DNA from 2 places in the Shewanella alkalitolerans genome. Region 2 is predicted to be linked to the other one. Evidence: riboswitches for the same ligand, from Rfam matches in the RefSeq annotation. Region 2 holds a riboswitch; the other holds the start of a gene.
What was found. A riboswitch is a leader RNA that binds a small molecule or an ion and turns the genes downstream of it on or off. The one in region 2 is predicted to bind thiamine pyrophosphate.
Positions count from the first base shown of each region.

Region 1: linked by a shared signal. The riboswitch ahead of K0J45_RS08775 (TonB-dependent receptor) and the one ahead of thiC (phosphomethylpyrimidine synthase ThiC) in region 2 are both predicted to bind thiamine pyrophosphate.

Region 1 is NZ_CP080422.1:1,944,275-1,950,055, forward strand. It holds gene K0J45_RS08760 (PaaI family thioesterase) at 1-407, shown strand, start outside; gene K0J45_RS08765 (PaaI family thioesterase) at 404-868, shown strand; gene K0J45_RS08770 (YcfL family putative periplasmic lipoprotein) at 899-1,288, shown strand; TPP riboswitch at 1,417-1,537, shown strand; gene K0J45_RS08775 (TonB-dependent receptor) at 1,610-3,751, shown strand; gene K0J45_RS08780 (hypothetical protein) at 3,817-4,077, shown strand; gene pnuC (nicotinamide riboside transporter PnuC) at 4,119-4,766, shown strand; gene K0J45_RS08790 (phosphotransferase) at 4,806-5,781, shown strand, end outside.
Region 2 is NZ_CP080422.1:2,392,096-2,397,876, reverse strand. It holds gene K0J45_RS10750 (error-prone DNA polymerase) at 1-735, shown strand, start outside; gene K0J45_RS10745 (DTW domain-containing protein) at 902-1,453, shown strand; gene trhA (PAQR family membrane homeostasis protein TrhA) at 1,427-2,137, opposite strand; gene K0J45_RS10735 (hypothetical protein) at 2,361-3,533, shown strand; TPP riboswitch at 3,680-3,778, shown strand; gene thiC (phosphomethylpyrimidine synthase ThiC) at 3,956-5,781, shown strand, end outside.

The DNA.
Region 1 (5,781 bases), 450 kb from region 2:
TGCTCGAAGCCAGCGAGCAGCATGTGCTGATCGAGCTGCCCTATAGCAGTGAGCTTATCGGTTATCCAGACACAGGCGTGATACATGGCGGGGTGATCACCACCCTGATGGACACCGCCTGCGGCACAGCCGTGGTCTGCAACATCTTCGATAAGTACAAGTCGCTGGAGTTGTCGCCGACGCTGGATCTGCGGGTCGACTACATGAAACCCGCCGAGCCCAACAAGAGCGTCTATGGGTTCGCCGAGTGTTACAAGCTCTCCTCGAGCGTGGCCTTTACCCGCGCCATCGCCTATCAGGATTCTATCGACGATCCTATCGCCCATGCGGTGGGTTCTTTCATGCGTATCAGCCCTGAGATGGTGGGCGACGCCTTCAGACAGGCTCTGATGGGAGAGGGAAAATGACCATGGTCACACCAGAAGCCAATCAGGCATTAAACGTTAAAGATATCGTTAAGAAGGCGACAGAACTCAACGATTTCGGTCACCTGTTGGCGCATGTTCCTTATGCTAAGTTTATTGGCATGCAGGTGGCGCGCTTCGGCGACGAGCTGGTGTTTCAGCTACCGAAGAAAGATGAAAATATCGGTAACCCAACCCTGCCGGCCATTCATGGCGGGGTGATAGCGGGATTTATGGAGATGTCGGCGATCGTGCAGCTGATGGTGTTTATGCAGACCACCAAGGTGCCAAAAATCGTCGATTTCTCTATCGATTACTTAAGGGCGGGCCATCACAGAGATAGCTTCGCCGAGTGTAAGATCACCCGTCAGGGGCGCCGCGTGGCGAACGTAAACATCAACTGTTGGCAAACCAACCGAAAGGCCTTGATTGCTACCGCCCGCGCCCATTTTCTGATTGAATAGATGTTAAGGTGTCGCATAAGGAGAATAGTGATGAACAAAGGATTAGTGTTAGGCTGCTTGTTGCTGGGACTGAGCGCCTGTGCGCCCCATACCGGCGGCATCATGACCAGCTCCACCGGTGAGGTGCGGGTAGATAATGGCTCCTTCCACTCAGACGTGGATGTCAGCGCGGTGACCACCCAAGCCGAGGCGGGTTTCCTGCGGGCGCGCGGCACTATCATCAGTAAGTCACCAAAGGATCAGCGCCTGCAATATAAGTTCACCTGGTATGATGTCAATGGCGCGACGGTAGAGGATGAGGGGGTGAGTTGGAAGTCCCTTAAGCTGCACGGCAAGCAGCAGATGCAGGTGACGGCGCTGTCCCCAAATGCCACCGCGGTGCGTTGTGAACTCTATGTGCGCGAGGCCATTTCCAATTAAAAATTGCTTTCAGGAATGAGTCGAGCGAATGATTTGATGAAAACGTCAGCAATGCTGGCGTTTTTTTATGGATCACGCGCAAATATTGCGTTAAATATGTCAACTCTTTGTATGAGTCATGTATAATCGGCCTCGCCAAGGGGTGTTAACGCCAAGCCATAGCTTAGCGATTGACTGAGATGTCCGCAGGACGAACCCTTAGAACCTGATCCGGCTAATACCGGCGTAGGAATGGGCCACATCACTAGATTTTACACAATCTGTCTGTGCATTCTTTCTCGCTTTCTTAAGTGCCGGATCTCAATATTGATTTGAGGTCCTATGTTTACATTAAAATCTTATTCACCCATCGCCCTTGCCGTTGCGGCGGCGTTAACTCATACCAGCCTGATGGCGAGCGATACGCCGCCAGCCAACGACGAGATGGAAGTGATAGTCGTCACCTCCGATTTTCGCCAGTCTAGCCTAGACAAGATGCCCTCTAGCATCAGCGTCATAGATCAACAGCAGATCGAGGACGAGGGCGCCCAGCACTTTGAAGACGTACTCAACGGCATTGCCAATTTCAACTGGTCTGGCGGCAGCTCGCGGGCGAAATATTTCCAGATCCGCGGTGTGGGCGAGCAGGAGGAGTATCAGGGTGCACCTAACTCTTCGGTTGGCTACATCATAGACGACATCGACATGTCGGGCCTTGGGATGATCTCCAGCATGTATGACCTGCAGCAGGTCGAGGTGCTTCGCGGGCCACAGGGCACGCGCTATGGTGCCAATGCCTTAGCCGGTCTCATCTACCTTAAGAGTAACGATCCTACCTCGGTATTCGAGCATGGCGCCGAGCTGCAACTGGGTGACGATAACCTGCGCACCTATAGCGGCTTCAGCTCTGGCCCATTGAGTGATTCGGGCAAGCTCTTGTACCGCGTATCGCTGCAGCAACATGAACAGAACGGCTATCGCGACAACCTTTACCTGGGCCGAGATGATACCAACGGCAGAGATGAATTTACCGGCCGCATCAAGCTGCGTTGGTATGCCACAGACGATCTGGTGGCCGATCTCAGCCTGATGCACGCCGACTTTAACAACGGCTACGATGCCTGGACATTGGACAACAATGGTTTCGATACCCTCACAGATGAGCCGGGTGTCGACAAGCAGCGCACCACGGGTGGCTCGCTTAAGTTGACTTACTCAGGCGCCGACAGCTTCGAGCTGGTCTCACTAAGCTCAGTGGCCCAGAGTGATACTCATCACGGCTACGACGGTGACTGGGCGAACCCAGAGTTTTGGGCGGCCCGCAGCTGCGAGGGTGAGCCTTGTCAATACGACTACACCTGGAACAAGCTGGGTGACAGAACCACGCTGTCTCAGGAGTTTCGTCTGAGCTCCACCGAGGCGGGGCGTATCTTCGATGGCAGCACCGATTGGTTGGTGGGTGTCTATGGTCTGAGACTCACAGAAGACAACGACACACTCGAAGTCTATAACGGCTGGGAAGACAGACTGCTGGCCGAATATGAAGCGACTAACTTGGCAGTTTTCGCGCAGTTAGACAGCGACTTAGGCAATGGCTACGCGTTGTCAGTGGGTGCCCGTCTGGAGCGCCGCGAGAGCGATTACAGCGACTCGGACAAGGATGCCTTCGATCCCTCTGAGAACATGTGGGGCGGTCATATTGCCCTGAGCAAGACCCTGAGTCCAGGCCAACAGGCCTATGCCCGTATCGCCCGTGGCTATAAGGCGGGTGGCTTTAACATGTCACTGCCAGTTTCCCTTAGCGATAAGAAGGAGTTCCAGGCCGAGACTCTGTACAACTATGAGCTGGGCCTCAAGTCAGAGTGGCTAGATGGCGACGCGACCACACACTTCTCGCTGTTTTACATGGACAGACGCGATCAACAGGTCTCAGCCTCACAGCAAAACCCTGACGAGCCACAGAAGTTCATCCTCTACGTCGAAAATGCCGGTAGCTCACACAACTATGGCGCCGAGCTGGAAGCCAACTGGTATGCCACTGATAACCTTAAGTTATACGGCACGCTAGGCTGGCTAGAGACCGCCTACGGCGATTACGCCTACCAGGATAAATACGGTGGGTTGGTGGATCTCACTGGCCGCGAGCTGGCTCACTCACCTAATCTTACCTATAGCGCGGGCGCGACCTATCGTAGCGATCTGGGCTGGTTTGCCAATCTGACTACCAGTGGTAAGAGCGAGTTCTACTACTCAGACAGCAACGACTCTAAGTCAGAGCCCTATACTATCTTCAATGCCCGTGTCGGCTACGAGACAGAGACCTGGTCGGCTTACCTTTGGGGACGCAACCTGTTTGATGAGAAGTATGGCGTGCGCGGCTTCTATTTCGGTAACGAGCCGGATAACGGCTGGGCCGATAAGCAATATATCCGTTATGGCGACCCTCGCCAGCTGGGGGTCACTGTCAACGTCAAGTTCATGTAATTGGCACTTTGCCATTGCTAATCTTTGTAGGGGCGGGCAGGGCTCGCCCTCTTTAAGGAGTTAAGATGAAATTAACCGCTGAAATCAGCATGTATCCCCTCAAGGATAACTATATCGATCCCATCAAATGGTTTATCGGACGGGTTGACACTTACCCCAACATAGAGCGCCGTACCAATGCCATGGCCACTCAGGTGTGTGGTGAGTATGGCGAGGTAATGCAGATGTTGGCCACCGAGATGGAGGCCGCCCACGAGAAGTGGGGCAAGGCGGTGTTCGTGGTCAAGTTTATCGGCGGTGAGCTGGACCTGTCCCATCAGGAATAAGGCCAAAAGGCGAATAAGTTAACGGGAGCGACACTCATCCTATGATAGATTTCTGGTCCGCTTTGGTCAGCACCCTGACCCAGGCTTTCGAGCAGGCCAACGCCATGACGGCTTGGGAGGCCGTTGCCGTGGTCTTGGCATTGGCCTACCTGGCGCTGGCGATGCGCGGCAACATCTGGTGCTGGGCGGCGGCGTTTGTCAGTACCGCCATCTATACCTTGCTGTTTTGGGAGGTCTCCCTGCTGATGGAGTCGCTGCTCAACGTCTACTACATGGCGATGGCTGGCTACGGCTTCTGGCTGTGGCGCTATGGCGGCGGTGAAGACCATGGTGTCGAGGTGGTCAGCTGGTCGCTTGGACGGCATCTCTATCTGATTGTCGCGACCAGTGTGGTTTCCCTGGTGGTCGGCCATTTGATGGCAACCCACACTCAGGCATCCTACCCCTATCTCGATGCGGCAACCAGCTGCTTTGCGGTGATGACCACCTATCTGGTGGCGCGCAAGGTACTGGAGAACTGGCTCTACTGGGTGGTTATCGATTTTGTCTCCATCTACCTCTATCTTAACAAGGGACTGATGCTCACCTCTATGCTGTTCATCTTGTATGTGGGCATGGCGATAGGGGGTTATTTCCTATGGCGTACCAGCATGCAGCAGCCAAGTCAGGGTGACTACTCCTATGACTAAGGCGAGTCTTGCCGTACTGTTCGTCGAGGCTGTGATCTGATGTCGGCTGACGGTAGTGCTGGCGCGAATAGCACCTTGCTAGCGCGCCTGATAGGCAGCCTTCCCGAGGCGGTTAAGGTGCAGCTCTCTGAGCTTGGCTGTCCACTGGATGAGAGCACACAGATACAGGTGCTCTCGCGGGGACTGAGCAACCAAAACTATCATCTAAGCCGCGATAACCAGCAGCTGGTGCTGCGGGTCAACAGTCAGGCCAGCAGCCAGATCAGCGCCCGCGACCATGAGGTGGCCAACTGGCGCCTGGCAGAAGAGCAAGGCCTCGCGCCAGCGCTCTTGTATGTGGCGCCGGGTAATAGCGTCTATCTCAGCCGTTTCATCGACACAGGCGAAGATTGGAGCCGTTTGATGACGGCCAACCCCGCCCATCCGCTGCAGGATGAGTGCGTCACCCGGCCGGATGCCGAGGTGTTGCTGCTCGATCTGCTCAAGGGGCTAGCTCAATTGCCGTTGCCGGTGAATCCTATCTCGGTGACAGAGCAGTGGCAGCGCTACTTTGGCCAGCTAGAGATGATTGCCGAAAGCCTAGATGCGGCGAGCACAGATAAAGCCAGTCTTGATGCGGTAGGGAGCACGGATCTGCCCATATCCTATCTCGAGCCTTGGAAGACGCGATGGCAAGCGCTTAAGGCGCACCAGAGGCGGGTCGATGCCGTGCTAGCGCAGCTTAATGCCTGTGAGTTAGCGCCACAGTATAGCCATAGGGATCTTAACCCCCACAATCTCTTGATAAGCCAGGGGAAGCTCTGGTGTATCGATTATGAATACGCCTGTAGCTCCCACCCCTTGGTGGATCTTGCCAGCATGCTGGCAACCCACAGACTCTCTAGTGAGCAGCGCCATCGGTTGATCCTCGGCTATCTGAATGATCATCCCAAGCTCAACGATAAGGCGCTCGCGGCCATTCCCAGTGCCTTGGCGCTTTACTGGTATTTCGCTGCCTGCTGGGCACTGCTGATGG
Region 2 (5,781 bases):
AATAGCCTGGTGCCCCTGCAGGAGGCTGAGCAGCCTGCGATACGCCTGGGCTTTAGGCAAGTGAAGGGACTCAGGCTGGAGGAGATCAAGACCCTTGTCGCGGCGCGCCCCGAAGGCGGCTTTACCCGGGCCGAGCAGCTCTATGAGCTAGGTTTATCTCAGGGCTGTCTGACCTTGCTGGCCAGCGCCGATGCCCTGTTGACGCTGGCCGGGCATAGGTATCAGGCGCGCTGGCAACTCAGTGCCTATCAGCCGAGCCTTCCGCTGTTCGATGACTTGCCTGCTGTCGCCAGTGATGTGGTGTTGGCGCCCCCAAGTGAGATGGCTGCCATGCAGAGCGACTATCGCCATCTGGGGCTCAGCCTGGGGCGCCATGTGATGGCTCAGCTTAGAGGGCTGGCGCCATTTGTGGGCTGTCGCCGCGCCAGTGAGTTAGCCGATTGTCGTCATGGGCAGCTTGTGCATGTGGCGGGCGTGGTGGTGGGGCGTCAGCGTCCCGGTACCGCCTCTGGGGTTACCTTCGTGACCTTAGAAGATGAGACGGGCAACATCAATGTGATCGTCTGGAGTGCCACAGCCAGGGCGCAGCGTCAGCCATTTTTAACATCAAAAATTTTAAAGGTAACTGGGATGCTAGAGACTCAGTCTGGCGTATCACATATCATCGCGGGCAGGCTGGACGATCTATCGGCTTTGGTGAATAATTTTGAATCGAGCTCGCGGGACTTTCGTTAGTGGTCGCGTGTTAATGATGCCATCCTGGCGAGCCACAACAGGCTTACTCGGGTTGTTCCTGTCATTGTCCTCGTTCTAGCCCTTTGAGGTATACTCATCGCCTTTGGTTCAACGATAGGCGTGAGTTTAGGCTCCAAATACCAGCAAAATGACCGGGAGAGAAAGGGTGAAGTTTGTCTTGTTAACGCACGAGCGGGAGTACGATCGTCCCAGCAACACTGGCCAGCTGGCGTTAGCTGCATTTCCTGAGCTGTGTCGCCGTGTGCCCTGGTCACGGATCGCGCCCGATGAGGCGTTGAAGCAGGCCTGTGAATCGGGTGAAGCTCTGCTGCTCTTTCCAAAGGAGCGCGACACAGACGAAACCGACTCAGGTTCGAGAATGGGCTCGAGCGTGAATCAGGTTAGCACGCCCGAGCAACTCCTAGCCAAAATAGATGAAGAGCAGGGCATGCGTCAGGTGATCATTCTCGATGCCACCTGGCAGGAGGCTAGAAAGATGATGCGTCAGAGCCCCTATCTGCAAGCGGCGAAGAGGTTGACGCTGCAGGAAAGCGAACCGTCACGCTATCGCCTAAGGCGGAATCAGTTATCTCAAGGTCTGTGCACCATAGAGTGCATCATTAGCCTGATGCACAGTTTAGGGATGAGCCAGGAGGCACAGCAGCTTGATGAGGCGTTTGATCTCTTTATGTTAGATCACCGTCAGGTAGACGCATAGGAAGTGGCTGAGGGCGCCGGCGAGCACAAACAGATGCCAGATGGCGTGATTATAGGGAATGCGTTTACCCACATAGAAGATCACCCCGGTGCTGTAGAAGATCCCGCCCGCCAGCAGTAGCTGAAAGCCCAGTAGCGTCATGGCTGCAAGCAGCTGCTTCATCACTATGACACACAACCAGCCCATCACCAGATAAAGCACTAGGCTAAAGATCTTGAAGCGGTGAATAAACAGTGTCTTAAACAGGATCCCGCCTAGGGCCAGACTCCAGATGGCGATGAGAATGGCATCGGCCTCGACACTGTCGAGCAGGATCTGCATCAGCGGCGTGTAGGTGCCGGCGATCAACAGATAGATGGCGCAGTGATCGGCTATCTTGAGTTTATGCTTTAACTTAGGTGCCGAGACGCTGTGATAGAGCGTTGAGCAGAGAAACAGGAGTATGATGCTCAAACAATAGAGTGCCAATCCGCCCAGTTGAAGATCGGTGAGCCTGTCCCATCCCTTATGCAGTGAAAACGCTAGCGCCAGAATACCTGCAATCACACCCAGGCCATGGCTGAGGGCGTTTGCCAGCTCTTCTGCGCGGCTATAGGGAGCGGCCGTAGCAGCAAAGCTGGGCTGACTATTCAGGCCGATCTCTTGGGGCTGTATGGTTTGTGGCGGCAGGGACTGTGGTGGCATTAGACTCTCTAAAACTGGTTAGACCTCGTTAATGGTGAGTCTAACAGCATGCTGGTGCAAAAGAAACAGTTAAGCGTACATGTGTACGCCTAATTCGGATTTTGTCATGTTAGTGATTGAATTTATTGCTTTTTAAATTTCAGACTGTCCACTATCTATCCTTGATTGAACTAATAGCATCTCTTCTTCTCTAAAATGCTAAGTTTCCTAAGGAAAGGATGAGTTGCTATTGCGAGTGCACCCTAAGGATAGCCAATCTTCCTGGCTTGACCTCAATCTTAATCTAAACCTAAACCTTAATGCTGATATTGATATCGAGCAGTTAGTCTTCTGCCATCTAGCAAGTGAGCCATTAGCGGGTAAGCAAGCCGACCAAGGCGCTCATGCAGAGGAGCTTTTGGTTAAGGAGCTTTCGCTTGAGGAACTTTCGCTTAAGGAACTTGTTCCTAACGCACCTTTTGAAGGCCCACTTTCTATCGCTATAGCTGCAAGGATTGGCTGGAAAGATCTGTCACTCTTCTTGGTCGTCTTGCTGGCACATCTTGCATTGCTGGCTTTCTTGAGTTGGCAGTTTAAGGGGCCATATCTGGCTCAGGAATCAATTAAGCAAGACAAGAAGGCCATCAGCGCCTATATGCTGACTCAGGCAGAGTTTGACGCCATGAAGGCCAAATCTCGCCCTGCTGAGGTACCAGTAAACGCGCCAAAGCAAGATACGCTTAATCAAAGGGCTGAAGTGACAGAGGACAATCCGGCGCCGATTTTCGCTCAGCAAAGTGCCGCTCCGATTAAGCCGAGTCCAGAGAAGGAGGCGTCAGCGACTCAAGTTACTCGTTTCCAGCCTAATGTTACCCAAGCAAGTGTTGAGCCCTCCGTTGTTCCAGCAGTTGATCCCTCCGAGTTTAACATCGCGCCTAAAATCGAAGTGCACGCTGACACTCAGAAAAAGAATGAAGCATTCTCTTTCAAGGCTGCGAAAGGTCTTAATCTGGAGAGGGGAGCAGCAGACTCGGGAGCGGTAAGCGCTGCAACTGGCGATTATATGGCAAGATACAGACAGGCACAGCTGGACAAGCTAGTCGAGCACGCCGCCGACAAGGCCACCCAGAAAAAGTCGATGAGCGAGATGGATGGCGAGATGAGGGTGTTAGCCTTGCCTAAGGAGAACGAGTATGAGACGGCAATCACCTTAGACAGCAAGGTGGATCCCAATCGCATCGTCAAGATAGGGGATACCTGTTATCGGGTCGTGAGTGTGGCGACAGCAATTAACCCCCATGGGGAAAACTTAGGCTTCCCCTTTAAGTGTGGTGGCGACAAGGTGAAACAGGCGATTAAAGACTCTCTCGATAAGCATCTGAGTATGATGGGCGTGAAGGTTAAAGATAAAAATTAGCGTGATATATTTTCATTTAAATAATATTTTTCGCCTTATGTGTTGTTCAAGTTTTTGATTTTACTTGGTTGTTATGCACTGTTAATTTGATGCCAGCATTCATTTAAAGGGGCTTGCCACCCTCAATCTCTTAGGTCTATACTGAGCCCCTCTTGTCGGAGTGCCATTAGGCTGAGACCGTTTATTCGGGATCCGTTGAACCTGATCAGGTTAGTCCCTGCGAAGGAAACAAGCATAATATGACCTTAGTGTCCCGCCGTTTTTTATCGGCCAATAGGATTAAAATCGCCGCAAATTTGGCGAGCGCAATCCCAGTGACACCCAGCATATTTTTGAATCAGGCCATTTGGCCTGACTCAATGCCCTCAACGCCAAACTTCTCCAGACAAGCAACTTCATCTAACCCTATAGTGAGATTGCTTATGTCAACACGTCGTGAAATGCGAGCAGAGGCCCAGGCCTTTATCGATAACCTCAAACCCCTACAACACCCTAATTCGCAAAAATTTTACCTAAGCGGCAGCAGGCCAGATCTCAAGGTCGCGATGCGGCAGATCTTTCAGTCAGACACCCTGATTGGCGGCACGGCTGAGGCGCCTGTCTATGAGAAGAATCCCCCCATCACAGTCTATGACTGCGCCGGGCCCTATTCAGATCCCGAGGCTGATATCGATGTGCGTCGTGGTCTTGTTAAGCTGCGCAGCGAGTGGATCGCCGAGCGCGGCGATACCCAAGAACTCGAGCAGGTAAGCTCAGGTTTTACCCAGCAGCGTCTGGCCGATGAGGGGCTAGATCATCTGAGGTTTGAGCAGCTGCCCAAGCCAAGACGCGCCCTTGAAGGCAAGGTGGTGACTCAGATGCACTACGCCAGACGCGGCATCATCAGCCCCGAGATGGAGTATGTGGCCCTGCGTGAGAACATGGCACGCGAGACAGTGACCGACGAGGTGCTAAATCAGCGCGCGCCGGGTGAGAGTTTCGGCGCCAAGCTAGGTAAGCCGATCACGCCAGAGTTTGTGCGTCAGGAGTTGGCGGCAGGCCGGGCAATCTTACCGCTTAACATCAACCACCCTGAGGCTGAACCTATGATCATCGGCCGTAATTTCCTGGTGAAGGTCAACGCCAACATAGGTAACTCGGCGGTTACCTCCTCTATCGAAGAGGAGGTGGAGAAGCTGGTGTGGGCCACCCGTTGGGGCGCGGATACCGTGATGGACCTTTCGACCGGTCGCTATATCCATGAGACCCGCGAGTGGATCATCCGTAACTCGCCAGTGCCCATCGGGACTGTGCCCATCTATCAGGCGCTGGAGAAGGTCAATGGCGTCGCCGAAGATCTCACCTGGGAGATCTTCAGAGATACCCTGATCGAGCAGGCGGAGCAGGGGGTGGATTATTTTACCATTCACGCCGGTGTGCTCCTGCGCTATGTGCCCATGACGGCCAAGCGCCTCACAGGCATAGTCTCTCGTGGCGGTTCCATCATGGCCAAGTGGTGCCTCTCTCACCACAAGGAAAACTTCCTCTATGAACACTTCGATGAGATCTGTCAGCTGTGCGCCGCCTACGATGTCTCCCTCTCGTTGGGTGATGGCATGCGACCAGGCTCCATCGCCGATGCTAACGACGAGGCGCAGTTTGCCGAGTTGGAAACCTTAGGCGAGCTGGTTAAGAAGGCCTGGCAGTATGACGTGCAGACCATCATCGAAGGGCCGGGTCATATCCCGATGCAGCTTATCAAGGAGAACATGGATAAGCAGCTCGAGCTGTGTGACGAGGCGCCGTTTTATACCCTAGGCCCTCAGACCACCGACATTGCTCCAGGTTATGATCACTTCACCTCAGGCATAGGGGCGGCGATGATCGCCTGGTATGGCTGCGCCATGCTCTGCTACGTGACGCCCAAGGAGCATCTTGGTCTGCCAAACAAGGAAGATGTTAAGCAGGGGCTGATCGCCTATAAGATTGCCGCCCATGCCGGCGATGTAGCCAAGGGGCATCCTGGCGCGCAGATCCGCGACAACGCCTTGTCTAAGGCGAGGTTCGAGTTCCGCTGGGAAGATCAATACAACCTGGGGCTGGATCCCGATACCGCCAGGGCGTATCACGACGAATCACTTCCGCAGGAGTCGGCCAAGGTAGCCCATTTCTGCTCCATGTGCGGTCCCAAGTTCTGCTCGATGAAGATCACCCAAGAAGTGCGCGAATACGCCGCGGCCCAAGCGATTGAGGTGAGGGAGATTGAGGT